One region of the Buttiauxella sp. WJP83 genome, then DNA from elsewhere that is predicted to be linked to it. Evidence: predicted binding sites of a transcription regulator. Region 1 holds the regulator's gene; each other region holds the start of a gene.
The links. Region 1 encodes Fur, which represses iron uptake genes when iron is present. Its sites were predicted from a motif close to ATAATAATGAGAACNACTATCAA; they were not measured.
Positions count from the first base shown of each region.

Region 1 (7,361 bases):
GATGACGATACCGTCTGCCTGCGCGCCACCGTTTTTGTTATGCGTCAGAATGGCATGCGAGATTGCAGGCGTAGGCGTGTAGCCGTTTGCCTGCTGCACAATGACGTTCACACCGTTCGCAGCCAACACTTCCAGAACTGAAATAAACGCAGGTTCAGACAACGCATGGGTATCTTTACCAACGTAGCACGGGCCGGTAATGCCATTTTTTGCACGATCTTCGGCAATCGCCTGGGCAATGGCCAAAATGTGAGGTTCGTTGAAGCTATGACGTGCCGCACTACCACGGTGACCGGAGGTTCCGAACTTCACCGCGTGTTCGCTATTCCCTGGTTCCGGCTTCAGCACATAATACTGGGCCGTCAATTGGGCTACGTTAATCAAGTCGCTCTGTTGTGCCGGTTGTCCTGCACGAGGGTGGTTAGCCATTGGCCTTTCCTTCTGACGCGAGGTGTTAGATTGTGCCGCAAACCTTTTCAATCAATTCCGCCGGGAACTGCATTGATTGCATGATGTGTTCGATCATGCTGCATTTACGGCCCGTATTGGTGTTGGTAATAACCCAGTATGGCGTGCCTGGAACATGTTTTGGTTTGGTCTGGTTGCCATTTTGCAATAGCGTTTGCTCGTTACCAGCAAAATAGACCCTCGTACGACCATGCAGCGACTCAGTCGCTTCACCAAAGGCATGTGCATCAAGGGTATACAGAGTAGAAAGCACCATCATGAAACGATTGACGGCTTTCTTCTGCTCTGCGTATTCATCGGAAAGCAGCAACTCACGTACCGCACGGACGCGATCGCGTGCTTTGTTTACGGGTTTGGCTTCCAGAGTTGCAGCAACGGGTGCTGTTTGGCCGGTAGTTGCTGGGGTAGCAGGAGTTTGACCGGCGGTAAATTTCAGCATGCGCCGTAAAATGTCGGACGCGCTTTCACCAATGTGCTGCGTGTGGCTGGCAATATAGCGATAGAGCTCGTCATCAACTTCAATTGTTTTCATCTTAATCCAGTGCGATATCTTTTCTGAATACAAGTTGTTGGGATTATAAGTTCAAATCCCAACCTCGGGTAGCGCCAAACTTTTGTCACACCACAAAGTCAGATTAAACTGGAAATTTGCGGCACAGCGGCAGGATGCCGTTATGATACCCTAACCTCACGAAGTAAAAAAAAAGAACTTTGCCATGAAATTGAATGCTCGCCTGCAAACTGCGCAACAATCGACTAGTAATTCCCCCATCGTCCTGATCCACGGTCTTTTTGGTAGCCTTGATAATCTGGGGGTACTGGCCCGCGATCTTGGACAAGAGCACACCTTGCTGCAAATTGATCTTCGCAATCACGGATTATCCCCACGCAGCCCTGAGATGAACTATGCCGCGATGGCGCAAGATGTGGTGGAAACGCTCGATGAATATGGTTTTGATAAAGCCATTATTATTGGCCATTCCATGGGTGGTAAAGTGGCGATGGCGTTAACCGCAATTGCCCCTGAACGCATCGAAAAATTAGTGCTGATTGATATCGCGCCTGTGGATTACCACGTCCGCCGCCATGATGAAATTTTCGCGGCAATTAATGCCGTCACTGATGCAGAAGCGAAAACTCGTCAACAGGCCGCAGCGGTAATGCGCGAACATATAGATGAAGAAGGCGTGATTCAGTTTTTGCTGAAGTCCTTTGCTGACGGTGAATGGAAATTCAATGTGCCAGTGTTGTGGGAACAATACGAAAATATTGTCGGCTGGCAAACTATCCCAACATGGAATGAACCGGCATTGTTTATCCGGGGCGGCGCGTCTCCTTATGTTGACGAATCGCACCGCGAAACACTGCTTGCACAGTTTCCGCAGGCACGCGCTCATGTGGTTGCCGGTGCCGGGCACTGGGTTCATGCCGAAAAACCTGATGCTGTTTTGCGCGCAATCCATCGTTTTATCGACGGAACAGCAGCAAACTGATTAAAAACAAACCGACTGGCCGTTAGATGCGGCTAACGCGTTGGCGCGCAAGCCATGCTGATGTATGATTGCGCGCTAAAATGCGCCAGAGCACCCCGCTCCGTGCCACCTGAATTCCCTGTCAGTAGTCTAATCATGGCAAAAGAACAAACGGACCGTACTACATTAGATCTGTTCGCGGACGAGCGTCGCCCCGGGCGACCAAAAACTAATCCGCTCACGCGTGATGAGCAACTGCGTATCAACAAACGCAACCAGCTCAAGCGCGATAAAGTACGCGGCCTTAAGCGAGTGGAGTTAAAGCTCAATAACGATGCAGTAGATGCACTTAATCATCTGGCTGAAGCGCGCAATATCAGTCGTAGTGAGTTGATTGAAGAGATTTTACTCGCACAATTGAAGCAGCATCTCAGTTAATTTTTATGCTGTAGCCCAGAATGTGATGTTGCAGTCTGTGCACATCAGGGTGATAGCAATTTCCGCAGCGCTTTGTGTTCTGCTATGATTGCCCTATCTGTGGCCGAATAGCAGCCACCATACCATTAAGTTTCAAGAGGTTATTTTACTCATGGCAATCGTAGGCATTTTTTTCGGCAGCGACACTGGTAACACCGAAAATATCGCAAAGATGATTCAAAAACAGCTCGGTAAAGACGTTGCTGAGGTGCATGACATTGCTAAGAGCAGCAAAGAAGACCTGGAAGGCTTCGATATCCTGCTTCTCGGCATTCCAACGTGGTATTACGGTGAAGCGCAATGCGACTGGGATGATTTCTTCCCGACGTTGGAAGAAGTTGATTTCAATGGCAAATTGGTCGCCCTTTTCGGCTGTGGCGACCAGGAAGACTACGCAGAATACTTCTGTGACGCGTTAGGGACTATCCGCGATATTATTGAACCGCGCGGTGCTGCTATCGTGGGTCACTGGCCAACTGCCGGTTACCATTTTGAAGCGTCTAAAGGTCTTGCTGACGACAATCACTTCGTAGGCCTGGCTATTGATGAAGATCGCCAACCTGAACTGACTGCACAACGCGTTCAACAATGGGTCAAACAGGTTTCTGAAGAACTGAACCTGGCTGATATCCTCAACGCTTGATGCTCGGTGTGACGCAGCGACCTGGCTGCGTCACATTGATAGATTATTCCGATTAAAATAATCGCTACAAATTTTTAACTTTTCAGTTTGTCCCTGTACAATGACCTCCTGACTAAATAGCTAACAAGGCAAATAAATCGCGACTCAGCCGCCATTTTTTAGCTTGATTATGCATAATACTTGCGGTTCCCATTTAGAATTGACAGTTCTATAATGAGACGCATTCATCTTAACGCTCACCCTGAGTCCGAGCGATCCGTTAAGCAACAGGACAATTTCCGCATGACTGACAATAATACCGCATTAAAGAAGGCCGGCCTGAAAGTCACGCTTCCACGATTAAAAATCCTTGAAGTGTTGCAGGGTCCGGTGAACCACCACGTCAGTGCGGAAGACTTATATAAACGTCTGATTGATATGGGCGAAGAGATTGGTCTCGCCACAGTTTATCGTGTACTAAACCAGTTTGATGATGCAGGCATTGTCACTCGTCATAATTTCGAAGGCGGCAAATCCGTATTCGAGCTGACACAACAGCATCACCACGACCATTTGATTTGCCTGGACTGCGGTAAAGTTATTGAATTTAGTGATGATTCAATCGAAGCCCGTCAGCGTGAAATCGCATCACGCCATGGCATTCGTCTGACTAACCACAGCCTGTATCTTTATGGTCACTGCGCTGAAGGTGATTGCCGTACCGACGAAAATGCACACGAAATCAGCGAAAAATAATCCGCACATTTGACCACGCTAACCCGGTGGTCAGATATAAAAAAACCGGTGAGGAAGCTCACCGGTTTTTTTATTGGCTGAACGCGACAATTATTTATTGTTAGCGCGAATTTCTTGCCAGATTTTATCGCATTTGGCTTTAACGGCTTGGTCATTACCGGTACGAGTTGCCTGGATGCAGTTCTGGTAATCCAGGGTACGAACGCTCTCTTTTTGTGCGAACTCCTGGTGTTCCTTCTCTTGACTCAACACATTCAAAACGCTTTGGCATGCCTGAATTTTATCAGGATTCCCTTCGGCGGTATTGATACAGGCGCTATAAGCCTGTTTCAGTTTTGAATCTTCTGGTGCTGTTTTAGGCTGTGCGCAGGCGCTCAAACCTAAAGCCATAACCGTAACCAAAATGATTTTTTTCATGTTCGATATCCTTAACAAAACCGGGCGCGTTAACGCCCGGAATCAAATCAGAAAATGGTAAACGGAGCGATGACTATGAACTTAACATCGCGCTCATCCTGGAAGATGTTGCCGTAACCACCGCCCCAGCTTGGGATGTCGGAGTGGTTGTCGTATTGAGTGAAGTGCAGTTTGAACAGGGTGCCCTTCGCACGACCATCCTGAACGGTGTACAACGCATCAAGGCTATACGCAGATTCTTTCAGACGATTGTCGGCATCGTAGTAGCCGTCAGTTGTTGGTTTAGAGCTTGGTTTAGCATCCCATGCGTAAACATAAGAAGCACCCACAGCCCAACCCGCCAGGTTCCAGTTGCTCAGGTCATACATCGCACCTGCGAACACTGATTTTTCACCGTTGGCGTTGAAGTCAGAACGGTTATCCCACCAGATATCCAGACGACCGTTAGAGGAGGCATAAGTAGGAGTCATACGTTGCAGGAAGTAACCCTGCTGGCCGTCTGCCTTAACAATCGTCCCTTCCAGGCGCAGGTCAACCTGGCCAGCCCGATATCCGAAAGTCAATGCCTGCAACCATGCAGTACCGTCATACAGATCGTTGACACTGCCGTCGGAGACTTTGTCACGTGTGCCGTAGAACTGATAGCTGGTTGACAGCGGGCTGCCAGCCACATCAAATTTGTAACTTGCTTTGGTGAAGTACTGATCGACATACCCTTGGGCCTGGCCGAATGCCGCTTCAAGAATCAGATTATTTTTGAAGTCATACTTCGCACCCAACGAGTGTAGATAATCAACATTGGTGTTTTTATCGTTCTGATAGAACTTGTCCATTTCCAGGTGCCATGGAGCTTTGTACTCGTTGGTCCACATGTAGGAGAAGCTCAGCGCACCGGCATCGGCATAATCAAAGTTTGCCCCAGCTTCAGCACCCTGATAAGTACCAGGCATGAAGCTCCAGTGTGGCGCTAACAGCGTTTGACCGGTTGGCTGGATGTAACCTGCACGAGCCCAAACGGGACCGTACTTGAATTTAGCTGCGGCTTTATAAAGACTCACCCCGCTCTTATCGCCGGAGTAATCTTCATCGTAAGCTTTGTTTGAAGAGGAAAATGCGATTTCGTTCGGGTGGCCGCTGTTGCCATTTTCTGCCATTTCGATAGCAGTAAAGGCCGCGAGATCCAGGCCAAACATGTCTGCGGCATAACCAGACTGGAAGTCCAGGTTGGCGTTCCATGTAGCGTGTGCGAGGTTAGTTTCGTATTTATCTGTGGTGACGTCTTTACGGTCACGCTCACGTTGCCAGTAATAAACACCACCGGTCATCGTTGAGTCATCAATAAAACCTGCTGCACTAGCCTGAGGGATGACAACCAGTCCTGAAAGAGCCGTGACACCTGCGATTGCAAGCGCCAGCGCACTACGTTTGCCACTAAACGTACGCATATAAAATTCCTCTTTGACGTATAAATAATCGCCGGACGTTAAAAGACGTCACATCGCGAAAAAAGTAAAAATGCCTAACGGCTAAAGCGGTTATAAAAATTTTCCCGCATTACTGCTCCCCATAAGACTATTTTTCGCGACGCGAATTATCAACGATTTTGTAAGAGTTCATTCCGATATTATGACAGAGAGCACATAATTTATGAGTATTTGTAACAAATGGCGACTCAAGATGTTTATGCTGAATATTGAGATTATTTACAGACAAAGCTCGACATGAGAGCGCTCACATACCAAAACGAAGAATTTATTATGCTCTCAGATTGACCAAAAGAAAGATTATAAGCGGAGGTCTAAATAACATTAATTCGCATCGCGAATATGGAAAAATGGATGCACCGGTGAATATAACGCAAAAAAAAACGCCGCTAATTGCGACGTTTTTATAAGACGATATCTTTTATTCGCCTATTTTAGCCCAGGTATCACGCAACCCAACGGTACGGTTAAATACCAGTTTTTCAGCGGTTGCATAACGGCTATCCAGGCAGAAATATCCTTCGCGCTCGAACTGATACGCTTTGCCTTTTTCTGCGTTTTGCAGGCTCGGCTCCACGAAACCTTGCTTGATAACCAGAGACTCTGGGTTAATCGTTGCAAGGAAATCTTCCGCGCTACCAGGGTTCGCTACGCTGAACAGACGGTCATAAAGACGAATTTCAACAGGTAAAGCGTGTTCTGCGCTGACCCAATGAATAACACCTTTCACTTTACGGCCATCAGCCGGGTCTTTGCTCAATGTGTCCGGATCGTATGAGCAATGCAGCACGGTGATATTCCCTGCTTCATCTTTCTCTACGCGATCGGCTTTAATCACATATGCATTACGCAGACGGACTTCTTTACCCAGCACCAGACGCTTGTATTGCTTATTCGCTTCTTCGCGGAAATCAGCACGGTCAATGTAAATCTCACGGCTGAATGGCACCTGACGGCTACCCATTTCTGGTTTATTCGGATGGTTAGGCATGGTCACCATTTCAACTTCGCCCTGCGGGAAGTTTTCAATGATCACTTTCACCGGATCGAGCACGGCCATCGCACGCGGGGCGTTCTCGTTCAGGTCATCACGAATACAAGATTCCAAAGACGCCATTTCAACGGTGTTGTCTTGTTTGGTCACACCAATACGCTTGCAGAACTCGCGAATAGAAGCAGCCGTGTAACCACGACGACGCAGACCAGAAATGGTCGGCATACGTGGGTCATCCCACCCTTCAACAACCTTCTCAGTCACCAGCAGGTTCAGCTTACGCTTGGACATGATGGAATATTCGAGATTCAGGCGAGAGAACTCGTACTGACGTGGGTGCGCAGGAATCGTGATGTTATCCAGCACCCAGTCGTACAGACGACGGTTGTCCTGGAACTCCAGCGTACACAAGGAGTGCGTGATACCTTCCAGCGCATCGGAAATGCAGTGTGTGAAGTCGTACATCGGGTAGATGCACCACTTGCTGCCGGTCTGGTGATGGTCGGCAAACTTAATGCGATAAATCACCGGATCGCGCATCACGATAAATGGCGAGGCCATGTCGATTTTGGCGCGCAGGCACGCGGTGCCTTCCGCAAACTCACCGTTACGCATTTTCTCGAACAGCGCGAGGTTTTCTTCAACGGTACGATCGCGGAATGGGCTGTTCT
Region 1 is NZ_CP110080.1:3,345,936-3,353,296, forward strand. It holds gene pgm (phosphoglucomutase (alpha-D-glucose-1,6-bisphosphate-dependent)) at 1-429, opposite strand, end outside; gene seqA (replication initiation negative regulator SeqA) at 455-1,000, opposite strand; gene ybfF (esterase) at 1,185-1,961, shown strand; gene ybfE (LexA regulated protein) at 2,097-2,378, shown strand; gene fldA (flavodoxin FldA) at 2,530-3,060, shown strand; gene fur (ferric iron uptake transcriptional regulator) at 3,343-3,795, shown strand; gene chiQ (ChiQ/YbfN family lipoprotein) at 3,886-4,212, opposite strand; gene chiP (chitoporin ChiP) at 4,260-5,657, opposite strand; gene glnS (glutamine--tRNA ligase) at 6,118-7,361, opposite strand, start outside.

Region 2 (7,361 bases), 460 kb from region 1:
ATACCTGATGCTGACCTATCACGGTGACGCCAAACTCTACGTACCGGTTTCTTCACTGCATTTGATCAGCCGTTACGCGGGCGGAGCCGAAGAAAATGCGCCGCTGCATAAACTGGGCAGCGATGCATGGTCACGCGCGCGCCAGAAAGCCGCCGAGAAAGTGCGTGATGTGGCTGCGGAATTACTGGATATTTATGCCCAGCGTGCCGCAAAACAAGGCTTTGCCTTTAAGCATGACCGCGAACAATATCAACTGTTCTGCGATGCCTTCCCGTTTGAAACCACGCCGGACCAGGCCCAGGCGATTAATGCGGTGTTGAGCGACATGTGCCAACCGCTGGCCATGGACCGTCTTGTCTGCGGCGATGTGGGCTTTGGTAAAACCGAAGTAGCGATGCGCGCCGCATTCCTCGCGGTGGAAAACCACAAACAAGTTGCTGTGTTAGTGCCGACCACCCTGCTCGCTCAACAGCATCTGGATAACTTCCGCGACCGTTTCGCCAACTGGCCAGTGCGCATCGAAATGCTGTCGCGTTTTCGTACCGCCAAAGAGCAAGCGCAAATCCTGCAAGATGCGAGTGAAGGGAAAGTCGATATTCTTATCGGCACCCATAAGCTTCTGCAAAATGATGTGAAGATGAAAGACCTGGGGCTCCTGATTGTCGATGAAGAGCATCGCTTTGGTGTGCGTCATAAAGAGCGAATTAAAGCGATGCGTGCAGACGTCGATATCCTGACGCTGACTGCAACACCGATCCCACGCACGCTTAATATGGCGATGAGCGGGATGCGCGATTTGTCGATTATCGCGACGCCTCCGGCACGCCGTCTGGCGGTGAAAACTTTCGTTCGCCAGTACGATGAACTGGTTGTCCGCGAAGCAATTCTGCGTGAAGTCCTGCGCGGCGGGCAGGTTTACTATCTTTATAACGATGTGGAAAATATCCAAAAAGCAGCAGACCGCCTCGCGGTATTAGTGCCCGAAGCGCGCATCACCATTGGTCATGGCCAAATGCGTGAACGTGAGCTGGAACGCGTGATGAACGACTTTCACCACCAGCGTTTCAACGTGCTGGTCTGTACCACGATTATCGAAACCGGTATCGATATTCCGACCGCGAATACCATTATCATCGAACGCGCAGACCATTTCGGCCTTGCGCAGTTGCACCAGCTACGTGGCCGCGTTGGGCGCTCGCATCACCAGGCCTATGCCTGGTTGTTGACGCCACATCCAAAAGCGATGACCACCGACGCGCAAAAACGCCTCGAGGCTATCGCTTCTCTCGAAGATTTGGGTGCCGGTTTTGCCCTGGCGACACATGACCTGGAAATTCGTGGTGCGGGTGAGTTGCTCGGCGAAGGCCAAAGCGGCTCGATGGAAACCATCGGTTTCTCGCTGTATATGGAGTTGCTGGAAAACGCGGTCGATGCGCTTAAAGAAGGCCGTGAACCGTCACTTGAAGATTTGACCAGCAGCCAGACCGAGGTTGAACTGCGCATGCCTGCCCTGTTGCCGGATGATTTCATCCCGGACGTCAATACGCGCCTGTCGTTCTACAAACGCATCGCCAGTGCAAAAACGGGACATGAACTCGACGAGTTAAAAGTAGAGTTGATTGACCGCTTTGGTTTGCTGCCTGACCCTGCTCGCAACCTGCTGGATATTGCCGCGTTGCGCCAGCAAGCACAGAAATTAGGTGTACGTAAAATCGAAGGTAACGAAAAAGGTGGCGTGATTGAATTTGCCGAGAAGAACAATGTTAATCCAGTATGGTTGATTGGCTTACTGCAAAAACAGCCTCAGCATTACCGTCTGGATGGGCCAACTCGTCTGAAATTTATTGAAGATCTCGCTGACCGCAAAACCCGCATGGAATGGGTGCGTAACTTTATGCGTCAGCTTGCACAGAACGCAGCGGCTTAATCTGCTCAAAGTGCCTTAGAAATGTCTAAGGCACTTATTTTGTAACATTTACACATTCTTTCAATCCGCCAGGATTTCCCTACACGCTCTCCCGCCATAATCATCGATTAACTTTTTTATAACATACACATTTTTCATAGGGTTTATCGTGATTACCTCTCTGAGCGTTTCATCATCCCGCAAAGCTCGCGTCATTCGCTGGCTCGCGTCGATCATGCTGGTTAGCGCAACACTGGCCTCGTTTCAGGCTGTCGCCAACTCTTATCCATTGCCACCAGAAGGAAGCCGTCTGATCGGCAAGAATATTTTCCATGTCGTGGAAAATAATGGGGGTTCGCTTGAGGCGATTGCGAAAAAATACAATGTGGGTTTCCTGGCTTTGCTTCAGGCAAATCCGGGCGTAGATCCGTATGTTCCTCGTGCAGGAAGCGTGCTGACGATCCCACGTCAAATGCTGCTGCCCGACGCCCCACGTCAGGGGCTGGTACTTAATCTCGCCGAGCTCCGCGTTTACTATTATCCGGCCGGGAAAAACAGCGTCACCGTCTACCCTATTGGGATTGGTCAACTCGGTGGCGACACCGTCACGCCAACCATGGTGACGACCATTTCAGATAAACGGGCCAACCCAACCTGGACACCCACCGCGAATATCCGCGCACGTTACCTGGCCAACGGCATCAAACTCCCGACAGTGGTGCCTGCCGGGCCGGATAACCCAATGGGTCACCATGCGATTCGCCTCGCCGCCTATGGTGGTGTCTATCTGTTACACGGCACCAACGCAGACTTTGGTATCGGTATGCGTGTCAGTTCTGGTTGCATTCGTCTGCGTGATGACGACATCAAAGCTTTGTATAAAGAGATGCCGGTCGGAACGCCAGTGCGCATTATTAACACCGCGATCAAGACCTCCGTTGAACCGGACGGTACTCGTTTAGTTGAAGTGCATCAGCCGCTGTCAAAAGATATTAATGACGACCCTCAGGTGCTGCCAATTGTGCTTAACGAGCAGATGAAACAGTTCCAGTCCGCCCCTGAAACTGACGCAACGGTAATGGAGCAAGCCATGCAGCATCGTTCAGGTATGCCAGTAGAAGTGAATGCTCATCCTGAAGCGAGCAATACGATTTAAGTCGATTCAAGAATAGAAAAAAGGCCCTGTTATTTTTTTACAGGGCCTTTTTTATTGAACGAGTTTATAAGGCAACGCTCAGAGGGTAATAACTTATTTATAAATAACCGCAGTACCATGCAACGTGTTTGGACCGGTTACTGAAGTGATGCGGTATGAACTTGCACCCATTTGTTCTGCTTTTTCAGCCAGTTGTGCTTCAAGTGAACCCAGGTTAGTCCCCGCGGTTGCCGTCACAGTACCGATTTTCTGTTGACCTGCTGGAGTGGCCTGGACTTCTACAGCGGCAAAGCTTGCAAAAGAAATTGAGCTTAATACAACGGCAGCAACGAGAGTTTTTACGTTTTTCATGTTATTTACCTTGAGCAGATGATTTGTAAGGTCGTCAAGTCATTTACTTAACGATCGATAACTAAATCATAAACGTGATCTGCATCACACGTCAAATTAATTTAATAACGTTCATTAATTATTTTATAAAAACCCTATTTATCATTTAGATAGGAACCGTTTATTTTTATCCGAAAAGCCGCTAGCTACTGGGTGTTTTTATTTTTATAATGATCGTTCATTAAACAGACAAAGGTTAAACGGCATACATGTCATCTGATACAAGTTGCATTAAAAAAAGCCGTGGCCGTCCGAAGGTGTTTGACAGGGAAGCAGCACTCGACAAGGCCATGGCTTTGTTCTGGCAACACGGCTACGAAGCCACCTCTATGGCGCATTTGGTAGAAGCAACGGGTGCGAAAGCCCCGACGCTGTACGCCGAGTTCACGAATAAAGAGGGACTCTTTCGGGCGGTGCTGGATCGTTATATCGCGCGCTTTACGCAAATGCGTGAGGCATGTTTATTCTGCGAAGATCGGACGCTTGAAGAAGCGCTGGAAGATTATTTATCGCTGATTGCAAAGTTATTTACGGAGAAAGACACGCCAACAGGTTGTTTTATCATCTGTACTTCATCAGTGCTGGCGGCATCTTCGGAAGATATTGCCGCCGTGATAAAAACACGCCAGTCGATGCAGGAAGAAACGTTGGTGCGTTTTCTGAGTAAGCGCCAGGAGAAAGGTGAAATCCCCTCCAGCAGTTGCGTGCGTAAGCTGGCTAAATATTTGTGCTGCATCATTCAGGGGATGTCAGTCAGCGCGCGTGAAAATGCCAGCTATGATGAGCTTTTACAGATAGTTAGCACCACGATGCGGCTAATGCCTGAACTGAAGAAAATCTAAATTACACTGAGGCGGATAAGTCAAACTCATCCGCCTTTTCAGAGTTCCGCTTTTACTTTTGTCGCCCTTTACTCCAGTAAGCCATAAAGTTGATAGCATCGTGGTTAACGCCACATTCACCTATCAAATAACGACGCAGCATTTTCACGACCGTCGATTCCCCTGCAATCCAACCATAAAACGCAGTGCTGCCAGTAGTGGCTTTGTCCCACAGCAATTCGCCTTCCGCTTCTTCGTTGATCGCTTCAACAACTCCTGCCGTTTTAGGTACTTGCACCTTAGCTCGGACCGCTTTTAGCAAACACTCTCCGTGGCTGGCTTTAGAAGGATTACGAGGCAACCAGTGAATACTGGCGAAGCTAAATTCGCTTAAATCAACACAATCATCCTGCTCTGGCACTTCAAAAAATGCCTGGATTTGTGGCGGATTTTGCTGCATTGCCAGCAGTTCAAGAATACCTCGCGCCGCTGGCAGTGCGGTTTCATCGGCAATAATTAACGCCTGACGCAAGCCCGCAGGCGGCGTCCACTCATAACCGCCGCTGTCCTGTGGGTAATCCGCATTTGGGGCAACAATTTGGATTTTATCCCCAGGCATTGACGCAATAGCCCATGCGGATGCCGGCCCTTCCGTGCCGTGGCTGACAAACTCAACCGTCACTTCCTGGCGCTCGCGGTCAACGTGGCGCAAGGTATAAGTGCGCACAATCGGCCGCTTCTCTTTGGGCAATTCTTGCAGTAACTGATACCACTGCGCCTGTTCTGGTAAGGCCGGGAGTGAACCATCTTCTGACGGGAATAACATTTTGATCCGCTGGTCCGGCGAATCACATTTCATTTTGGCGACGTCTGGTCCGCCGAAAACCAGGCTCAGCAGTGACGGTGATATTTGCGATTTATGCACTAGCTGCACATTAAACAATCGATAGCCTTGCACCCCAGACATTTCGACTCCTTTGCCGTTCACGGCGTACGCTCAAAAAAGTAAACCACAGAAATAATGTGATTATTCATAAGATTAATTTGAGAAATACTATCAATTGATATTGATAATGAGAACCGTTATCGGCAAAATTCTGCTCGTTCATATTTCAAAACATTTTTAAATGTTAATTATTTCCCATCCAAGGAATGATGATGATGCATAAAAACGCGCGCTGGGTGCTTAACCCGTTGCTCCTGGCGATGATGGCTCCGGCTTTCGCGCAGCAAACATCCGAAGAAGATATTTTGGTTTCTGCAAACCGTATGCACCGCACGGTGGCAGAAATGGCACAGACCACCTGGGTTATCGAAGGCGCTGATCTTGAACAGCAAATCCAGGGTGGCAAGGAGCTGAAAGATGCCCTTGCACAGCTTATTCCGGGCCTTGATGTCGGCAGCCAAAGTCGCACCAATTACGGCATGAATATGCGTGGTCGCTCGATCGTCGTCTTAGTGGATGGTGTACGCCTGAACTCATCCCGAACCGATAGCCGCCAGCTAGATTCTATTGACCCGTTTAATATCGAGCATATTGAAGTCATCTCCGGCGCGACGTCCCTGTATGGCGGTGGGAGTACGGGTGGTCTGATTAACATCGTGACCAAAAAAGGTCAGCCTGAAACCCAGATGGAATTTGAAACGGGTCTTAAATCAGGTTTTAACAGCAGCAAAGATCACGATGAGCGCATTGCTGGTGCAATTTCTGGTGGTAACGACCATGCTTCCGGGCGTCTTTCGGTGGCTTATCAACAGTTTGGCGGTTGGTATGACGGCAATGGCGACCAGACCCTGCTCGATAATACACAGACAGGTTTACAGTATTCCGACCGTCTGGATGTTATGGGAACGGGTACGTTAAATATTGATGAAACCCAGCAGCTTCAGTTGGTTACGCAGTATTACAAAAGCCAGGGCGATGAGGATTACGGCCTGAATTTGGGGCAGAATTTTTCTGCGGTAACGGGTGATGGCAAAGCGTATGTCAGTGATGAGCTTAACTCAGACCGCATTCCTGGCACCGAGCGCCATCTGATTAGCCTGCAATATTCCAACAGCGATTTCCTCGGTCAGGAGTTGGTTGGGCAGATTTATTATCGCGATGAATCCCTGACGTTCTACCCGTTCCCTACCCTGACGCGTAATAAGGTCACCAGTTTCTCCGCGTCTCAGCAGGATACCGATCAGTACGGTGCGAAACTGGCATTGACCAGCCAACCGCTCGACGGCTGGCAGATAACCTATGGTGTGGACGCCGATCACGAGAGCTTTACGTCGAACCAGATGTTCTTTGATTTGGCGAAAGCAAATGCCTCGGGTGGCCTGAATAACCAAAGTATTTATACCACCGGCCGCTACCCGGCTTACACCATCACCAACTTTGCCCCATTCTTGCAAACCAGCTATGACATCAACGACTTGTTCACTCTCAGCGGCGGCGTACGCTACCAGTGGACTGAGAATAAAGTTGATGACTTTATTGGGTTTACTCAGCAGCAAGGCATTGCGAACGGTATCGCAAATTCTGCCGATGCCATCCCTGGCGGCAGCACCGATTATGACAATGCGTTGTTCAATGCTGGCGTGTTGATGCACATCACCGAGCGCCAACAAACGTGGTTCAACTTCTCGCAAGGTGTTGAGCTACCTGACCCTGGCAAGTATTACGGCAACGGCACTTACCGTCTGGTTAATGGCCATTACCAACTTCTTAATAGCGTTAACGTTGGGCAATCTAAACTTCAGGGGATCAAGGTCGATTCTTACGAGTTAGGCTGGCGTTATACCGGTGATAGCCTGCGCAGCCAGATTGCGGCGTACTACTCGTTGTCTGATAAGTCTATCGCCATCAATCGTGCAGATATGGCCATCAATATTCAGGATGATAAGCGTCGTATTTACGGGGTTGAAGGTGCGGTGGATTACTTCATTCCAGATTCAAACTGGAGCACCGGCGTAAACTTCAACGTGCTGAAATCTGAAACCAAAGTTGATGGGAAATGGCAGAAATGGGATGTGATTTACGCAAGCCCGTCGAAAGCCACCGCATACGTTGGCTGGGCACCCGATCCGTGGAGCCTGCGAG
Region 2 is NZ_CP110080.1:2,883,702-2,891,062, forward strand. It holds gene mfd (transcription-repair coupling factor) at 1-1,927, shown strand, start outside; gene ldtC (L,D-transpeptidase LdtC) at 2,142-3,062, shown strand; gene bhsA (multiple stress resistance protein BhsA) at 3,156-3,413, opposite strand; gene OH773_RS13460 (TetR/AcrR family transcriptional regulator) at 3,662-4,294, shown strand; gene OH773_RS13465 (siderophore-interacting protein) at 4,347-5,240, opposite strand; gene iutA (ferric aerobactin receptor IutA) at 5,435-7,361, shown strand, end outside.
Region 2: a site for Fur is predicted at 5,341-5,363, ahead of OH773_RS13465 (siderophore-interacting protein). Genes of this name have one in related genera too.

Region 3 (7,361 bases), 660 kb from region 1:
AATCTGTTGGTGACAAATAACCCGGACTGGCGAAGCTTGCCCTGGCTTGTGTTGGTGCTGCTGGGGATTTTCTGGGCGGCGGTAATCTACTTTTATAATCAGTATCAGGCGACAAAACGCCAGCGGCAAATCGCTGATTTACGTGCTCATTTTTCAGAACTGGCGCGGTTAAATACGATGGGGGAAATTGCCGCAGGTATGGTACATGAACTGAATCAACCGCTCACCGCGATTCTCAGTTACTCGCAAACTGCGCAACGTCTGATTAAACAGCAGCAAGCGGAAAAAGCAGAACCGTTGCTGGATGCGGCCGTGATGCAAACCAAGCGGATTAGCAGTTTACTGCTGGCATTTCGTGAAAAACTGCAAAGTGATGAACAGACATTGCAGCCAGTTGATTTACGTCAGATTTGGGAAAGAGTCGCCATGTTGCTGGGTAATGAAATCGAGCGTGGCAACGTCGGCATCATCAATAATATTCCTGGCTCTTTGCCTCCGCTGATGGCATCTCCCTTGGGTATCGAGCAGATATTCCATAATCTGCTCAATAACGCCGTTCAGGCTCAGCAGCAAACGGATAAAGCCTGGGTTACCGCAAGCGCCAGCCAAACCGAGAGCCATATCATTTTGACCGTCACCGACGGTGGGCCAGGGCTGAGTGAGCAGGCATTACAGCAGGTGTTTATGCCTTTCTTCACCACCAAAAAAGAGGGGCTTGGCCTGGGTATGGCGCTGACCGAGACGCTGGTGCAGCGGTATAACGGCAGCATTCAGGCGGATAATAGCGCGACCGGAGGGGCGTGTTTTACCCTGATATTTCCCCTTATTCAACCGGAGGCATGATGGTGCAACGCATCTATCTGATTGATGACGATGAAGCGATACGCTTTTCGTTAACTGCACTGCTCGCGACGATGGGTTGGGAAACGCAAAGCTATGACAGCGTGCAGAGTTTTCAGGAGTCTGAATCTGATCTTCCGAGTCTCAACGGCTGCTTGCTGTTGGATATTCGGATGCCCGGTAAGTCGGGTATTACACTCCTGGAAAACTGGCAGCAAATGGGGAGTACGCTGCCGGTTATCATGATGACGGGTCATGGCAGCATTGATCTTTGCCGTCGCGCGTTTAAAAACGGAGCATTCGAGTTTCTGACCAAACCCGTTGATGCCGACCTTCTGATTGAAACGGTGGGGGCTGCACTCGAGCAACAGAAACTGAGTCAGCAACAGCGTGAAAGTCATGCCGATTTACAGGCAAAACTGGCCTTGCTTTCTGCCCGCGAACAGGAAGTGATGGCGCTAATCATGCAGGGGAAATCGAACAAAGAGATGGCGAGAGATCTTGAGTTATCTCCTCGAACCGTTGAAGCCCATCGCGCCAGCCTGTTTGCGCGGCTTGAAATCAACTCGCTGGCAAAGCTGATAAAAATCTACGGTGGGCTGAAAGGAACCAGGTAAAATTACCTGGCATACCAGGTATTCGTCCGAATGGTTTCTCTGGTTGCGCCTGGTTACCTTAACTCTTGTAAATTCATCACATCGAGTTGAGAGAAGAAACCATGAAAAACTCCATCCTGTTCGCCGCTGCTCTGTTCAGCAGCGCAGCCGCAATGCCTGCTTTTGCCAACAATGTTCTGACTGAAAAGAACCTCTCACTCGAGTTTGCCGACAAACTCGCCCAAAGCGCTATTCAGGCCTGTAGTGCCAAAAACTATAACGTTGCGGTGACGGTTGTGGATCGTGCTGGGGTAGTTAAAACCGTTAAGCGTATGGATAACGCAGGCCCGCATACCGTTGAAGCCAGCCGTATGAAAGCGTATACCGCGCTGACGACGAAAAATGCCACTGGCGATGTCATGAAGAGTGCGCAGGATAACGCCGGTGCACAGAATATGCGTGATATCCCAGGCTTCTTGCTGTTGGGTGGGGGTGTGCCGGTGAAAGTCGATAACCAGACCATCGGTGCCATTGGTATCGGCGGTGCGCCTGGGGGCCATCTGGATCAACAATGTGCGGTTGACGCACTTGAAGCCAATAAGTCACTGCTCAACGCTTCCTGATATTTATATCCAACGCAGGTTTACCAGACCTGCGTTCATTTTTTAGCTCCTGCCTTATTCAGACAATTGTTTAATCCGCATAAGATTCATATCAATAGTTGATTTATAGGCTGCCAGACCGCCGCCATTTCCAGAACCATAGGAAGTTAGAACGCGGTTGCTTTCGGCATTTCGAAACTCTCTATATGCCAGCTCAGCTTTGTCGAAGGCTTTAACAGAATGCAAAGAGCGACTTCCTTCACTTTCTTTTTCTAACTCAACAAGTTCAGCCCGTACCTTTTTTTCAGCTGCACTTAGTTCAATTTCCGATTGTTTTACCACTATCGGATAGCATTCACGCTGCTCAGCCGTTGACAATTTTTCTTCGCACTTCTTGTATAGCCCTTCAGCAGATTCTGCCGCAAGGACGGTCTGGCTACACAAAGCCGCAAACATTAAACCTGCCAGAATAGATTGGGTTGCATTAATTTTCATTTTTTCTCCTTTACAGGAATTTAACCTAACTTAATTAATTTTTTGTATCAAATGACTAATGGTTATATATGTTAATTAACACATTGATATGTTTTAAATTGTGAAAATGACTTATCTTCGGGATTGTTCCTATTTCCATAGGGTTTAATTATCCATCCTGGTGTGAAATATATATGAAGTGAAATGTAACTTTAAAAAGCATATTTTATATTCGAATTATATTTCACCCCTGAGCCGGTATTTTCTGAGATATTTCAGCCTTGTTAGATGAAGTGTAAAAAATGGCGTGTGAACTCACGAGTTCTCCACCGCGATATGCTCCATACCGAAGATCTCTGAAAAGTATGCCAGTGCCCGAATGTCAGTTCATCAAACCACCTATTGAATAAATTAGTATTTTCTATACATCTTTGTCTTTCTATCACCTGCGCTTTCCATTCCTGAATAAATTCTATTTATTTCATCACCTTAATTAGCACTGCTCACCCTCTGCAAGAGTTCCAGCAGGGTCTATCCTTAGTTAAGGCGTCTAAAAAACGAGCATTTCGTGAATACCCCTGTTACCAGGATGTTGTATTGATAATAGTTATCATTAACATGGGGTATTGGCCGTTGGGCGGCAAAACATCAAGAGGTGAATTATGGACGTGCAAACCGGTAGCTTCGATCCCAGCGAATTTGCCTGGAAGGGGCTGACGTTAACCCCTGATGCTGCGGCACATATTCGCAAACTGGCAAGCCAGCAGCCCGGCTTTCTCGGCGTCCGTTTGGGTATCAAACAGACAGGGTGCGCCGGGTTTGGCTACGTGCTGGATACCGTCAAAGAGCCTAAAGCTGATGACCTCCTTTTTGAAGCGGGTGGCGCGAAACTGTGGGTTCCGCTTTCTGCGATGCCGTTTATCGACGGAACGGAAGTCGATTATGTGCGCGAAGGATTAAATGAAATATTCAAATTTAACAACCCGAAAGCCCAGCACGAATGCGGCTGTGGTGAAAGCTTTGGGGTGTAGGCGGAATTATGTCACGTAACACTGAAACGACTGAAGAAGTGAAAACCTGGGCGGGCGGCCATCAGTACAAAGAAGGTTTTTTCACCCAGCTCAAAACTGACGAACTGGAACACGGCATCAATGAAGACGTGGTGCGGGCTATTTCTGCGCGTCGTAATGAGCCTGAATGGATGCTGGAATTTCGCCTGAGCGCTTATCGTGCGTGGCTTGAGATGGAAGAACCTCATTGGCTGAAAGCGCATTACGAAAAACTTAACTATCAGGATTACAGCTATTACTCAGCCCCTTCGTGCGGCAGCTGCGACGATAATTGCGAATCCCAGCCCGGAGCGGTTCAACAGCCGGGAGGCAACGCTTATTTGACCGGCGAAGTGGAAGAAGCGTTTAACCAACTCGGCGTGCCGGTGCGGGAAGGTTCAAATGTGGCCGTGGATGCCATTTTTGACTCGGTTTCGGTCGCGACGACTTATCGTGAAAAACTCTCTGAACAGGGGATTATCTTCTGCTCCTTTGGTGAGGCGATTCATGAGTTCCCGGATCTGGTGCAAAAATATCTTGGCACCGTGGTGCCGAGTAACGACAACTTTTTCGCGGCGCTGAATGCGGCGGTAGCATCTGATGGCACTTTTATTTATGTGCCAAAAGGCGTGCGCTGCCCGATGGAGCTTTCGACCTATTTCCGGATTAATGCCGAAAAAACCGGTCAGTTCGAACGCACGATTTTAGTGGCGGACGAAGGCAGCTACGTCAGCTACATCGAAGGGTGCTCCGCACCGGTGCGCGACAGCTATCAGCTGCACGCTGCAGTTGTGGAGGTCATCATTCACAAAGACGCGGAAGTGAAATATTCCACGGTGCAAAACTGGTTCCCGGGCGACGGCAATACCGGTGGGATCCTGAACTTCGTGACCAAGCGTGCGTTGTGTGAAGGGGCAAACAGCAAAATGTCCTGGACGCAGTCCGAAACCGGCTCGGCTATTACCTGGAAATACCCCAGCGTGATATTGCGCGGTGATAACTCCATCGGCGAGTTTTTCTCCGTCGCGTTGACGGCAGGAAACCAGCAGGCCGATACCGGTACCAAGATGATCCACATCGGCAAAAACACCAAATCGACGATTATCTCCAAAGGAATTTCAGCCGGACACAGCCAGAACAGCTATCGCGGACTGGTGAAAATCATGCCAACTGCGACCAACGCCCGTAATTTCACCCAGTGCGACTCCATGCTCATCGGGCCAGACAGCGGCGCGCATACCTTCCCGTATGTCGAATGCCGCAATAACACCGCTCAGCTTGAACATGAAGCGACCACCTCGCGTATCGGGGAAGACCAGTTGTTCTACTGCCTGCAACGCGGAATCGCGCAGGATGATGCGATTTCAATGATCGTCAATGGATTCTGCAAAGATGTGTTCTCGGAATTACCGCTCGAATTCGCGGTGGAAGCACAAAAATTATTAGCGATTAGCCTCGAACACAGCGTCGGATAAGAATTAAGGGAAAATTATGCTGAGCATTAAAGACCTACAGGTAAGCGTTGAGGACAAAGAGATCCTGCGCGGTTTGAGTCTCGAGATAAAACCTGGCGAAGTGCACGCGATTATGGGGCCGAACGGTTCAGGGAAAAGTACGCTTTCTGCCACGCTTGCCGGGCGCGAAGATTACGAAGTTACCGGCGGGCAGGTGCATTTTAAAGGCAAAGACCTGTTGGAGTTATCGCCGGAAGACCGCGCGGGTGAAGGCATTTTCATGGCATTCCAGTACCCAGTGGAAATTCCTGGCGTGAGTAATCAGTTCTTTTTGCAGACTGCGCTGAATGCGGTGCGCAAATACCGTGGGCTGGACGAACTCGACCGTTTCGATTTTCAGGACTTGATGGAAGAAAAAATCAAATTGCTGAAAATGCCGGAAGACTTACTGAGCCGTTCGGTGAACGTAGGCTTCTCTGGTGGTGAGAAAAAGCGTAACGATATTCTACAAATGGCGGTTCTCGAACCCGAACTTTGCATTCTGGATGAATCAGATTCGGGGCTGGATATTGATGCGCTGAAAATTGTTGCTGAAGGGGTGAATTCACTGCGCGATGGTCACCGAGCTTTTGTCATCGTTACGCACTATCAGCGTATTCTCGACTACATCAAACCTGATTTTGTCCATGTGCTTTATCAGGGCAGGATTGTGAAATCAGGAGATTTCAGTCTGGTGAAACAACTGGAGGAGCAGGGTTATGGCTGGCTTACCGAACAGCAGTAACGGCAACGCTCTGCAACAGTGGCACCACCTGTTTGAAACACAGGGCTCAGTGCGCAGCAAAGAAGCCCAGGAACATATGCAGCAAATGCTGCGCCTCGGGCTGCCAACGCGCAAACATGAGAACTGGAAATACACACCGCTTGAAGGGTTGCTCAATAACCAGTTTGTGTTGCCTGCATCGGAAGCGTTAAGCGAAATTCAACGTAACGCGTTGGCATTGCCGTTGGACGCGTGGCGTCTGGTGTTTGTGGATGGGCGATTTAGCCCCGAGTTGAGCGACGATCTGTCCAACAGCGGGTTCGATATCACCATTGATACCCAGCGAGCGTCGTTGCCTGCTGCGGTGCAGAGCGAGGTGTTTTTGCACCTTACCGAAAGTCTTGCTGAAAGGGTGACGCACATTCGCGTTTCCCGTAATGACAACCCCGCGAAAGCTCTGCTGCTCATGCATGTCAGCCGTGGCAGTGCGCAGGATGAGATGAATACCGCGCACTATCGTCATCACTTATCGCTTGGCGAAGGGGCTTGCGCGACAGTTATTGAACATTTCGTCAGCCTTGATGAGCACGCCCATTTTACCGGGGCTCGTTTTACCGCTGATGTGGCGGCAAACAGCCAATTGCATCACTACAAACTGGCGTTTGAAAACGCGCAAAGTTATCACTTCGCTCATAACGATGTGGTTATCGGCCAGGATGCTACGGTTGAGAGCAACAGCTTTCTGCTTGGGGCGGCGGTGCTGCGCCATAACACCAGTTCGCAACTTAACGGTGAAAACACTCAATTACGCATCAACAGCCTGGCGCTGCCAATTAATAACGAAGTGTGCGACACCCGCACCTGGCTTGAGCACAACAAGGGTTACTGCAACAGCCGTCAGTTGCATAAAACTATCGTCCGTGACAAAGGCCGGGCGGTGTTTAACGGCATGATAAAAGTGGCTCAGTATGCGATTAAAACTGACGGGCAGATGACCAACAACAACTTGTTGCTCGGGCGCCTGGCGGAAGTAGACACCAAGCCGCAGTTGGAAATTTACGCCGATGATGTGAAATGCAGCCACGGAGCCACCATTGGCCGCATCGATGACGAACAGATGTTCTACCTGCGTTCGCGCGGGATTAAAGAGCAGGCTGCAATGCAGATGATCATTTATGCCTTTGCCGCAGAGCTAACGGAAAATATTCGCGACGAAGCATTGAAACAGCAAGTGCTGGCGAGGATCGGCCAGCGCTTTGCAGGGGGAGAAGCATGAGTTTTTCCATCGAACGGGTGCGGGCTGATTTTCCCATTTTGAGCCGTGAAGTGAACGGGCAGCCGCTGGTCTATTTAGACAGCGCCGCCAGCGCGCAAAAACCGCAGGCGGTTATCGACGCGGAGCTGGATTTTTACAGCCATGGTTACGCGGCGGTACATCGCGGCATTCATACTTTGAGCGCGGAAGCGACACAGTTAATGGAGAATGTGCGCAACCAGGTTTCACGCTTTATTAATGCACGAACGCCGGAAGAAATTGTTTTTGTTCGCGGTACGACCGAGGGCATTAACCTGGTCGCCAATAG
Region 3 is NZ_CP110080.1:2,682,120-2,689,480, reverse strand. It holds gene OH773_RS12430 (sensor histidine kinase) at 1-843, shown strand, start outside; gene OH773_RS12425 (response regulator transcription factor) at 843-1,457, shown strand; gene OH773_RS12420 (GlcG/HbpS family heme-binding protein) at 1,559-2,059, shown strand; gene OH773_RS12415 (lysozyme inhibitor LprI family protein) at 2,114-2,533, opposite strand; gene sufA (Fe-S cluster assembly scaffold SufA) at 3,175-3,543, shown strand; gene sufB (Fe-S cluster assembly protein SufB) at 3,552-5,036, shown strand; gene sufC (Fe-S cluster assembly ATPase SufC) at 5,053-5,799, shown strand; gene sufD (Fe-S cluster assembly protein SufD) at 5,774-7,054, shown strand; gene sufS (cysteine desulfurase SufS) at 7,051-7,361, shown strand, end outside.
Region 3: a site for Fur is predicted at 3,110-3,132, ahead of sufA (Fe-S cluster assembly scaffold SufA). Genes of this name have one in related genera too.

Region 4 (7,361 bases), 610 kb from region 1:
TAATTTCAACATCGTTTTTGGCTAATGTGACGAGTTGATCGTTTTGCTTAGTCATAATGATTTCCTGATTTTAATGGTTATGAAATGGGCAATTTCAAGCCAGTTTGTCTGCCGTTTCATTTCCTATGTGATAGATTGATGAAAATTAAGGGTCAATGGCACATTACGCCAAGCGCCCCTGCTGGCGGACTCTGCTAAAATCGGCGATCATTTCCGGCTCTTGTCAGCGCTAACAAATTATTTCTGCTTCACAACAAGGAATGCAAATGAAGAAACTGCTCCCAATTCTTATCGGTCTGAGCCTAACGGGTTTCAGTGCCATGAGCCAGGCAGAAAACCTGATGCAGGTTTATCAGCAGGCACGTTTAAGCAACCCGGACTTGCGCAAATCCGCTGCTGACCGTGATGCCGCATTCGAAAAAATTAACGAAGCACGTAGCCCGTTACTGCCACAACTCGGCCTTGGTGCTGATTATGAATACACCAATGGTTATAGTGATGCGAATGGCATCGACTCCAAAGCGGCGAGTGCCTCTTTGCAATTGACGCAAACCATTTTTGATATGTCGAAATGGCGTGCATTGACCCTGCAAGAGAAATCAGCAGGTATTCAAGATGTCACTTATCAGACTGATCAACAAACCCTGATTCTGAATACGGCAACAGCCTATTTTAATGTGCTGAGCGCCATTGATGCACTGTCCTTCACAGAAGCACAGAAACAGGCTATTTATCGTCAGTTGGATCAAACCACTCAGCGTTTTAACGTAGGTCTGGTAGCCATTACCGACGTACAGAACGCCCGTGCGCAATACGATAACGTATTGGCAAACGAAGTCACTGCACGAAACAATCTGGATAACGCGGTAGAAACGCTGCGCCAGGTGACGGGCAATTACTATCCGTCTTTGGCATCGCTGAATGTTGACGGCTTCAAAACCAACAAGCCTGATGGCGTGAATAATCTGCTGAAAGAAGCAGAAAAACGTAACCTGGCATTGTTGCAAGCACGCTTGTCTCAGGACCTGGCTCGCGAGCAAATTCGCTTCGCAGAAACTGGCCACATGCCAACCGTAGGTTTGACTGCATCGACGGGTGTTTCCAATACCACCTACAGCGGTTCTAAAACCAATAGCTCTCAGTACGATGACAGCGATATGGGCCAGAATAAAATCGGCCTGAACTTCTCCTTGCCGTTGTACACCGGTGGTTCGGTGAACTCTCAGGTGAAACAAGCGCAATACAACTTTGTTGGCGCGAGTGAGCAGCTTGAAAGTGCGCATCGTAGCGTAGTGCAAACCGTCCGCTCTTCGTTTAACAACGTGAATGCGTCAATCAGTACCATCAACGCCTATAAACAAGCGGTTGTGTCTGCACAAAGCTCTTTAGATGCAATGGAAGCGGGCTATTCCGTTGGTACTCGTACCATCGTTGATGTGTTGGATGCGACCACGACTCTGTACAACGCTAAACAACAGCTCTCCAGCGCTCGTTATAACTACCTGATCAACCAGCTGAATATTAAGTCAGCACTGGGTACGCTTAACGAACAGGATCTTGTTGCGTTGAATGCAACTCTGGGTAAACCCGTATCAACGACTGCAGACAATGTCGCTCCAGAAACGCCAGACCAGAATGCTCGTGCAGATGGTTATTCAGCGGATACCGAAGCAACAACTGCTACTGCAACACCTGCTAAAGCGACTCCAGCTTCAGCGACCAGCAGCAAATCAGCTAACCCGTTCAGTAACTGATGACATTATTTGGGGGCGTGACTCTACGCCCCCATCACAACTTGAGCCATTTAACGTAAGGCAACGTAAAGATCGCCCTCCTGGTGCCCGTCATCGCTTTAATTTCAACCATTCATCCCCTATTCTAAGCACAATATTAGCTTCATTCCTTTGGGCTCAGGACAGATAAATGAAACGGACAAAAACCATAAACCACGCATCGTTCCGCAAAAGCTGGAACGCCCGCCATTTGACGCCGGTTGCATTGGCGGTTACCGCTGTGTTTATGCTTGCCGGTTGCGAACAAAATGACGAAACAGTCTCTATGTATCAAAACGCAGATGACTGTTCTCAAGCCAACCCAGGCAAAAGTGCCGAATGTACGACTTCCTTCAACAACGCGCTGAAAGAAGCAGAACGTACTGCGCCTAAATATGCATCGCGTGAAGAATGTATTGCTGAATTTGGTGAAGGCCAATGTCAGCAAGCGCCTGCTCAAGCCAATATGGCAGGTGAACAAGCTCAGGCTCAACCTCAACAAAGCGGCAGCTTCTGGATGCCATTGATGGCCGGTTACATGATGGGCCGACTGATGGGCGGCGGCGCAGGCTTTGCGCAGCAACCTCTGTTTACCTCAAAGAATCCATCAAGCCCTGCTTACGGTAAATATGCCGATGCCAGCGGTAAGAGCTACGGCGCAGCCACACCAGGCCGCACAACAACCGTGCCGAAAACAGCTATGGCACCTAAACCTGCGACCACCAGCACGGTGACACGCGGCGGTTTCGGTGACTCTGTCGCTAAACAATCGACTATGCAGCGCAGCAACAGCGCAACAGGTTCTTCTCGTTCCATGGGTGGCTAATAAATTATGGAAAGAATTGCGATTACTGAGCGCCCGGATTGGCGCGAGAAAGCCACAGAATACGGTTTCAATTTTCACACCATGTATGGCGAGCCTTACTGGTGTGAAGACGCTTATTACAAGCTAACGCTTCCACAGGTTGAGCGGCTGGAAGAAGTCACTGCTGAATTGCATCAGATGTGCCTGAAGGTTGTAGAAAAAGTGGTGAGCAGTGATGAGCTGTTAGCTAAATTTCGCATTCCTAAACACACCTGGGAATTTGTGCGTCAATCATGGCGTACCCAGCAGCCGTCGCTTTACTCACGCCTGGATATTGCATGGGATGGCGTTGGCGAACCAAAGTTGCTGGAAAACAATGCCGACACGCCAACCTCTTTATATGAAGCCGCGTTCTTCCAGTGGATTTGGCTCGAAGATCAGATCCAGTCTGGAAATCTGCCAGCAGAAAGCGACCAGTTCAACAGCCTTCAAGAGAAGATCATCGAACGTTTTGCCGAGCTGAAGCAGCAACACGGTTTCAACCTGGTGCATTTCGCTTGCTGTCAGGATACGGAAGAAGATCGTGGTACGGTTCAGTATCTACAGGATTGTGCCGCAGAAGCAGAAGTGGCCAGCGAGTTCGTATACATGGAAGATATCGGTCTGGGCGAGAAAGGCCAGTTTACCGATCTGCAGGATCAGGTGATAAGCAACCTGTTCAAACTGTACCCGTGGGAATTCATGCTGCGTGAGATGTTCTCCACCAAGCTGGAAGATGCTGGCGTACGTTGGCTGGAACCGGCCTGGAAAAGTATCATTTCAAACAAAGCGTTGCTGCCAATGCTGTGGGAAATGTTCCCGGATCATCCAAACTTGCTGCCTGCTTATTTCGCCGAAGATAGCTATCCGCCGATGGATAAGTATGTCGTGAAGCCAATCTTCTCGCGCGAAGGTGCGAATGTGAAGATCATCGAAAACGGCCAGGAAATTGCGCGTGTCGATGGCCCTTACGGTGAAGAAGGCATGATCGTCCAACAGTTCTATCCACTGCCAAAATTTGGTGACAGCTACGTGGTGCTCGGAAGCTGGCTTATCAACGATCAACCGGCAGGCATTGGTATTCGTGAGGATCGTGAATTAATCACCCAGGATCTTTCGCGTTTCTATCCGCATGTGTTTGTAGAGTAATCGTTTCTCCTTCTCCTTCTCCTGGGGGAGAAGGTTGGGATGAGGGCGAATTGATGTCGAATCCCCCTCACCCTGGCCCTCTCCCTGAGGGAGAGGGGAAAAATAATAATTAACCGATTTGCACCGAAAGCATACTCAACGATCCCATTTCTATGCCATCTACTGGCAACGTAATTGGTTCCTTACCGTCCCACGCCCCCAAAACATACAGCAACGGCAGATAGTGATCCGGCGTTGGGTTAGATAACGAGCCGCCTTCGTGTTGTAAATAGTTTACCAGCGGGTGATCTGCAACCGGCCCAAGCCATGTGAGATTGTCTTTAACGTATTGGTTAAACGACTCAGCCCATGGATATGGCGTGTTTTCACCGTGCCAGCGGGCGGTACGCAGGTTATGGACCACATTGCCGCTGGCAATCAGCATGATGCCTTGATCGCGCAATGCAGCAAGCTTACGCCCTATTTCAAAATGCCAGGCTGCCGGTTTGGTGCTATCGATACTGAGCTGTACCATTGGGATGTCAGCATTCGGGTACATTTTGATCAATACGCCCCAGGAGCCATGGTCAAATCCCCAGGCTTCTTTATCTTGCATCACCGGAACAGGTGCCAGCAGATCAACCAATTGCTGAGCCAGTTCAGGCGAACCCGGTGCCGGATAATGGGTATCGTAAAGTGCCTGCGGGAAACCACCAAAGTCATGAATAGTTTTTGGTGTTTCCATCGCCGTAACACCCGTGCCTTTGGTGAACCAGTGCGCAGAGACCACCACAATGGCTTTTGGCCGCGGTAAGGTCTCTCCCAAATGACGCCAGGCTTGGGTATAGTGATTATCTTCCAGCACGTTCATTGGACTACCGTGTCCGAGGAACAGCGCAGGCATTCGTTGAGTTGTCATGGTGGTGTCCTTTATCGGGATATTCAGTTTATGTACACCACATTACGCGCTTTTGCCGCATGAAGAACTCAGATAAGCATGATGAAGATCTTCAGGAAATTTGAATGTAAGCGATGTGTAAAGCTACTCATCTGGCTCTCGATTTTTATCACGTCGCCCATTAATATAAATGAGAATCATTATCAAAAGGAGCAATGAATGTCAGTACCCTTGATTCTGACCCTGTTAGCAGGGGGAGCCACTTTTATTGGTGCTTTTCTTGGCGTTATCGGCCAGAAACCATCGAACCGTGTACTGGCATTTTCTCTCGGTTTTGCAGCAGGAATTATGCTGCTTATCTCGTTAATGGAGATGCTACCCGCAGCGCTTCATACCGAAGGGATATCGCCAGTATTGGGCTATGGAATGTTCATGTTGGGTTTGTTGGGTTATTTCGCACTTGATCGCGCCCTGCCCCATGCACATCCGCAAGATTTGATGGACAGCAAACCACAGCCTCGTAATTTACGACGCACCGCGTTACTGCTGACGCTCGGCATTAGTTTGCATAACTTTCCGGAAGGGGTCGCAACCTTCGTCACTGCCAGCAGTAATATGGAATTAGGGATGGGTATTGCTCTCGCCGTAGCGCTACACAACATTCCGGAAGGATTAGCAGTTGCAGGCCCGGTGTATGCCGCAACGGGTTCGAAGCGCAAAGCAATTTTCTGGGCAGGGATTTCGGGACTCGCAGAAATTCTCGGTGGTGTACTGGCCTGGCTGATTCTCGGGTCAATGGTTTCGCCGGTCGTCATGGCGGCGATTATGGCTGCTGTCGCGGGGATTATGGTGGCGCTATCTGTCGATGAACTGATGCCACTCGCCAAAGAAATTGATCCTCACAACAACCCGAGTTATGGCGTACTTTGCGGTATGGCGGTGATGGGGTTTAGTCTGACGTTGCTACAAACAAACGGAATTGGATAATAACTCATCATACTTCAAGTTGCAGGGGTGTTGGCTGCACTCATTCACCCCAGTCACTTACTTGAGTAAGCTCCTGGGGATTCATTCTTTTGCCGCCTACCTGCAACTCGAATTATTTCGAGTTCAAGCGGCATGGAAACATTAAAAACGAGTCTTAGCTGGCTTTGCGTTCGTGAGTCTGGCGATATTCCACCAGATCTTCAATCGTCACTATAGCCATGTTGTGTTTGCGAGCAAAAGTGATGCACTCCGGCGCACGCGCCATGGTGCCGTCATCGTTGGTCAACTCACACAAAACACCCGCAGGTTTGAAGCCCGCAAGTGATACCAAATCGATAGTCGCTTCGGTGTGGCCACCACGGGTAAGCACGCCACCCGGTTGAGCGCGCAACGGGAATACGTGGCCCGGGCGGTTCAGGTCACTTGGTTTTGCGCCATCAGCAATCGCGGCACGAACGGTAGTAATACGGTCTGCGGCAGAAACGCCAGTGGTAACACCACTCGCGGCTTCGATAGTGACAGTAAACCCGGTGCCATAAGCACTGGTGTTGTTCTCAACCATCATTGGCAAATCAAGTTGTTTGCGGCGTTCTTCCGTCAGGCACAGGCAAACAATCCCGCTACCGTGGCGGATGGTCAGAGCCATTTGCTCAACGGTCATGGTTTCCGCAGGGAAAATCATGTCACCTTCGTTCTCGCGATCTTCATCGTCAAGAACCATTACCCCGCGGCCTTCGCGTAGTGCTTCAAGAGCATGTTCCACGCGCTGTGTAGGGGTGCCAAATGCAGAAAGGAGCGTCTGATTCATGGTAAAAAAACCTCATTAAAATTATGGTTACCAGAATCAGGGCAGTCTTAGGAGCTAAAAAAATAACGTGAGCAAGCTTATTAAAGCTTGTGCTTAGTCGTTACTCTCTCCCATCCGGACTATAACCGTCGGCTCCGGAATTACACCGGATCTGCTGACCTCCAGATTGCTCTGGAGCGCTCGCGGGCTTTCAGCGTTCGCTGATTTACCGCCGGTGGGGAGTTACACCCCGCCCTGAGAATAAGCAGACTTACTATAACGCCGATGATTTTCTCTGGCAACGCCAAACCTAATAACATTTCGGGTTTCTAAGGAGTCTCACAGGCATTACAATCAGTGTTAATCGCGTAAGACAATCCCGTAAGATTATGGAAGCCACTATGATTGACCCGAAAAAAATTGAACAGATTGCTCGCCAGGTCCACGAGTCAATGCCGAAAGGGATTCGTGAGTTCGGGGATGATGTCGAGAAAAAAGTACGTCAGGTTTTACAGGCTCAGTTAACCCGTCTGGATTTGGTTAGCCGTGAAGAGTTTGATGTGCAGACTCAAGTGCTGTTACGCACCCGTGAAAAACTGGCTTTACTGGAACAGCGTTTAACCGAGCTGGAAAATCGTAACACCCAGGCACCTGAAGTTACGCCGCCAACAGAACCACAGATGTAAAAAAACGCCCCAAATTTGGGGCGTTTTTTATTATCCGTAACTGCTTATGCGTCGTGGCTTTGAATCTTCTTAATGATGTTGGTTGTTGAGCAACCATCTTCAAAATTCAGCACCATCACTTCACCACCGTTGGCCCAGACCTCTTTACTCCCGGCAATATCATCCGGTTTGTAATCGCCGCCTTTGACCAGCAAATCAGGCAGAATCTCGCCGATCAGGCGCTGTGGTGTATCTTCTTCAAACAACACCACCCAGTCCA
Region 4 is NZ_CP110080.1:3,958,097-3,965,457, forward strand. It holds gene nudF (ADP-ribose diphosphatase) at 1-55, opposite strand, end outside; gene tolC (outer membrane channel protein TolC) at 267-1,754, shown strand; gene OH773_RS18300 (DUF1190 family protein) at 1,924-2,598, shown strand; gene OH773_RS18305 (glutathionylspermidine synthase family protein) at 2,605-3,765, shown strand; gene ygiD (4,5-DOPA dioxygenase extradiol) at 3,875-4,663, opposite strand; gene zupT (zinc transporter ZupT) at 4,862-5,629, shown strand; gene ribB (3,4-dihydroxy-2-butanone-4-phosphate synthase) at 5,784-6,437, opposite strand; FMN riboswitch at 6,536-6,683, opposite strand; gene ubiK (ubiquinone biosynthesis accessory factor UbiK) at 6,818-7,102, shown strand; gene hldE (bifunctional D-glycero-beta-D-manno-heptose-7-phosphate kinase/D-glycero-beta-D-manno-heptose 1-phosphate adenylyltransferase HldE) at 7,147-7,361, opposite strand, start outside.
Region 4: a site for Fur is predicted at 4,827-4,849, ahead of zupT (zinc transporter ZupT). Genes of this name have one in related genera too.